2 regions of the Streptomyces sp. NPDC021749 genome follow, and region 1 is predicted to be linked to the other one. Evidence: riboswitches for the same ligand, from Rfam matches in the RefSeq annotation. Region 1 holds a riboswitch; the other holds the start of a gene.

The links. Region 1 has a riboswitch for cobalamin ahead of AB0G35_RS00245 (cobalamin biosynthesis protein). Riboswitches for the same ligand answer to the same signal wherever they lie in the genome.
Region 2: it holds a riboswitch for cobalamin, as region 1 does, so the genes downstream of both, AB0G35_RS28645 (HoxN/HupN/NixA family nickel/cobalt transporter) here and AB0G35_RS00245 (cobalamin biosynthesis protein) in region 1, are expected to answer to the same signal.

Annotation. Positions count from the first base shown of each region.
Region 1 covers NZ_JBFACE010000001.1:46,186-48,376, reverse strand. Annotated here, with positions in the region: gene AB0G35_RS00250 (cobyric acid synthase) at 1-71, opposite strand, end outside; gene AB0G35_RS00245 (cobalamin biosynthesis protein) at 68-1,054, opposite strand; cobalamin riboswitch at 1,184-1,320, opposite strand; gene AB0G35_RS00240 (hypothetical protein) at 1,522-1,947, shown strand; gene AB0G35_RS00235 (caspase family protein) at 1,953-2,191, shown strand, end outside.
Region 2 covers NZ_JBFACE010000036.1:23,852-26,042, forward strand. Annotated here, with positions in the region: gene AB0G35_RS28635 (carbohydrate ABC transporter permease) at 1-626, shown strand, start outside; gene AB0G35_RS28640 (metalloregulator ArsR/SmtB family transcription factor) at 734-1,108, opposite strand; cobalamin riboswitch at 1,190-1,439, shown strand; gene AB0G35_RS28645 (HoxN/HupN/NixA family nickel/cobalt transporter) at 1,470-2,191, shown strand, end outside.

The sequences.
Region 1 (2,191 bases):
GCGTCGGACGTCGTACCGGCCACCAGCAGCCCGCCGCCGAGCCCCCCGGCCGTCCCGCCTTGCCCGTTCACCGGCGCTTCCTCCCGCTCGTGCCCCTGCTGCCCGCGGCCTTGCGCCGTACCGCGCCCGCCGCCAGCCGTCCCGTCACCGTCGCCACCAGCGCCAGCGCGCTCACCCGCCGCGACAGCCGCACCGCCCGATCGATGTCCGCCACCGCGGGCGGCCGCGCCGCGCCGTTCAGCACCGGACGGTGTTCCACCCGCCCGCCGTACGCCAGCGTGCCGCCCAGCCGTACGCCCAGTGCGCCCGCGAACGACGCCTCCACCGGGCCCGCGTTGGGGCTCGGGTGCGCCCCGCCGTCCGCCCGCCAGGCCCGCAGCGCACCGCGCCGGTCGGGGCCCGCGAGCACGGCCAGCGCGGCGGTCAGCCGGGAACCGGGCCAGCCGGCGACGTCGTCGAGCCGGGCCGCGGCCCAGCCGAACCGGCGGTAGCGCGGAGACTTGTGACCCACCATCGCGTCCAGGGTGTTCACCGCCCGGAACGCCACCAGGCCGGGCACCCCGCCGAACGCACCCCACACCAGGGCGCCGACCACCGCGTCCGAGGTGTTCTCGGCCACCGACTCCACCACCGCCCGGGCCATCTGCGGCCCGTCCAGGGCCTGCGGGTCGCGCCCGCACAGATGCGGCAGCCGCTCCCGCGCCACGTCCAGATCGCCCGCTTCCAGCGCACCGCCGACGGCCCGCGCCTCCCGGCCCAGCGAGGTGCCGCCCAGCACCGCCCACACGGCGGCCGCGGTGAGCGCCACCCGGGCGCCGCGGCGGTGCCGTACGGCCCGCTCCAGCAGCGCCGCGCCGGCCGCCGCACCGCCCGCGCACAGCACGGCATGGACCGCGCCGTGACCCCGGTGGTCGCGCCACAGCCGGCGTTCGACGGCGGCGGCGGCCCGGCCGAAGGCGGCCACCGGGTGGCCGCGCCGGGGGTCCGCCACGATCAGGTCGCCGAGGAAGCCGAGGGCCGCGCCGCACGCGTATCCCGCGTGTTCGCCGCGCATCGGATCAGGCCGCCGTCAGTCCTCGAAGGGGCCCTGCGGCAGCGGGAAGTGGGGATCGGGGCGGGCGGCCGGGCATGGCGGTATGTCCTCACTCAGGGTCCTCGCCCTGGCTCGACGTGACGGCGACCAGAGTCTCCTGGCTCCCGGATCGGCGTGTCCCCCGGCCTTCCCGTCCGTACGTTCCGTACGGACCGTGGCCCTCCTCGGAGGAACGCTCCCCGGTGACAGTGGCGGGACCGCGCCGGATTCTCACCGGACTTCCTCATCTGTCGCCGATTGGCCCCGGCAGTCCACCACGGTCCGCGAGGCCCGTCAACTCGCCCTTGACCTGCGGCGCTGCCCCGCAGCAGGTCCTGTGGCGCACGCCACAGGGTGGTGGTGGCGTCACGGACGGTTGCCCCGGTCCCTGATTCCACGTCACTATCTGGTGCACGGCGGCGAAGGGGCCGCCGGAAGGGGGCTGGGGGATGCCGGAGCACGCCGACCATCACGAGGACCGTCAGGAGATCCGCCTCAGGGTCACCGGGACGGACAATCCGCAGCAGGACCTCGACGACCTCCGGGCCTGGCTGGAGCGCGAACCCTGGCTGAACCGCCGGGACCACGCCTGGGAACACCGGCCGCAGCCCCCGCACACCACGGACGACGGGGGCGAACCGGGCCCCGCCGACATGGCCGTCGGCGTGGACGACCTGATCCTGGTCATCGTCGGCGCGATGGCCGCCGAGGTCACCAAGGGGCTCGGCATCGCCCTGCGGGAATGGCTGCGGCGCCGCCGGGAGGAGCGCTCCGCCGGCGAGGAGCCCGCCGTCGAGATCATCGGCGACGGCGGCCCCGGGCGCCCCGATCCCGGCAACCCGACGCACGAGAGCGGCAGCACCGGCGAGGACTGACCCGGATGTCCGAATACGACGCGCGGGGAAAGATCAACCGGGCGCTGCTGATCGGTGTCCACGACTACGCCACGCTCAACGGACTGCCCGCGGTGGAGGGCAACCCCGCCGAGCTGCGCCGCGCCCTCACCGCCACCGACCTGTTCACCGCCGAGGAGGTCACCCTCTGCCGCCCGGCCGAGCCCTGGGAACTGAGCCAGGCGCTGAAGGCCGCCGCCGACGAGGCCCGCGGACTGCTGCTGGT
Region 2 (2,191 bases), on a different contig from region 1:
TCCAGGCCTTCTGGAACACCGTGCTGATCTCGGTGCCCACCACGATCGCGGTCGTGGTGATCGCCGCACTGGCCGGCTACGCCTTCGCCTGGATGGACTTCCCCGGCCGGGACTGGATCTTCCTGGTCGTGGTCGCCATGCTGGTGGTGCCGGTGCAGATCGGGCTGCTGCCGGTGGCCAAACTGTTCGGCGCGCTCGGCCTGTTCGGCTCCATCCCCGGCGTCATCCTCTTCCACACCGCGTACGGTCTGCCGTTCGCCATCTTCCTGCTGCGCAACTACTTCGCGGAGATCCCCAAGGAGATGCTGGAGGCCGCCCGGATGGACGGTGGCGGGGAGTGGCGGATCTTCTCCCAGCTGGTCCTGCCGCTGGGCCGCCCGGCCATCGCCAGTCTGGCGATCTTCCAGTTCCTGTGGGTCTGGAACGACATGCTGGTCGCCCTGCTCTTCGCGGACAACGAGTCGCAGCCGCTGACGGTCGCCCTGCAGTCGCAGATGCGCCAGTTCGGCAGCAACATCGGCGTGCTGGCGCCCGGCGCCTTCCTGTCCCTGATCGTGCCGCTGATCGTGTTCTTCGTGTTCCAACGGCACTTCGTCCAGGGGATCATGGCCGGTTCGGTCAAGTAGCTCCGGGGCGCCTCCCCGCCCGCGCGCCAGGGCCCGCTGTCCACCACAGCGGGCCCTGGCGCGTGTCCGTGCTGTTGAGAGGCATGCCCCGGGCGGGAGGGCGTGCGTCACGCCTGCGCGTGGTGGGGTTCCGCCGGCGCGCAGTGGGTCAGCAGTGCCGCGGTCGCGTCGTCGACCACGCGGTAGCGCACCACCCGGCCGTCCTTGTCGCCCTCGACCACTCCGGCGGCGCGTAGCAGGCGCAGTGCCTGGGAGACCGCGGTGTCCTTCATGCCGGTGGCGACCGCCAGGTCGGAGACGGCGACGGGGCCGGCCCGGTGGAGGGCGAGCAGCAGGGCCAGGCGCCCGGGATCGGCGAGCAGCGCGAAGCGGTCGGCCCAGGCCCGTACCTCGCCCGGCTCACCGATGGCGGCGATGGCGTCGCAGACGCGGTGGCCGTCGATGGTGCGGTGGTCGGCGCGCTCGGCCGGGACGAGATGCATGGGGACATCTTCGCAGGTCGCAGAGTGTGATCTTGGATACCTGCACAGTTGTGCAGGCTTGAAGGGATCGCCGGACGCCCCGTAGGGTTGGCGGGCCGTGGTGCTCGGGAAGACCGGTGACGGACCTCGTGGTCCCAGTCCGGAGCGGCCCTCGCCACTGTGATCGGGGAGTTTCCGGCCCTTTCCGTACGCGCACGGCGCGGGTACGGCGCCACTGACCGCAGCCTGCGGCCGGGAAGGCGGGGACGGACGCGTGCACCCTTCCCCAAGCTCCGAAGGAGCAGGGTGGTACCCCAAAGCCAGGAGACCGGCCACGGCATCTCACGAAGTGATCCACGAGGTGCTGGAGCGTGACCGCCGGATGGCCCTGTCCACCGATACCCCGACCACCCCTGCCCCCGTCGCCGCGTTCCGCTGGCGCCGGCAGGACACCGTCCGCACCGCGGGCCTGATGGCCGTCATAGCGGGGCTGCACGTCGTCGCCTTCGGCGTGCTGTTCCTGCTCGTGGTCCCCTACCACTACGCCGTCGGCAGCCAGGTCTTCGGCGTCGGACTCGGCATCACCGCCTACACCCTGGGCATGCGGCACGCCTTCGACGCCGACCACATCGCCGCGATCGACAACACCACCCGCAAGCTGATGGCCGACGGCAAGCGTCCGGTGTCGGTGGGCTTCTGGTTCGCCCTCGGGCACTCCAGCGTCGTCGTCGTGATGGCCGCCCTCGTCGCCGGCGGCGCCCAGCTCGCCGGCATCCTCCTCAACGACGAATCCCGCACCCACCAGATCCTGGGCACCATCGGCACCACGGTCTCGGGCACGTTCCTCTACCTCATCGCCGCCCTCAACCTGATCGCGCTGACCGGGATCTGGCGGGTGTTCCGCGGTATGCGCGAAGGCCGTTTCAACGAGACCGAGTTGGAGCAGCAGCTGGACTCCCGGGGCTTCATGAACCGCTTCCTGGGCCGGTTCACCCGCTCCATCTCCCGCCCCGGCCAGATGTTCCCGCTCGGTTTCGTCTTCGGCCTGGGCTTCGACACCGCGACCGAGGTGACGCTGATGGTGATGGCGGGCAGCGGCGCCGC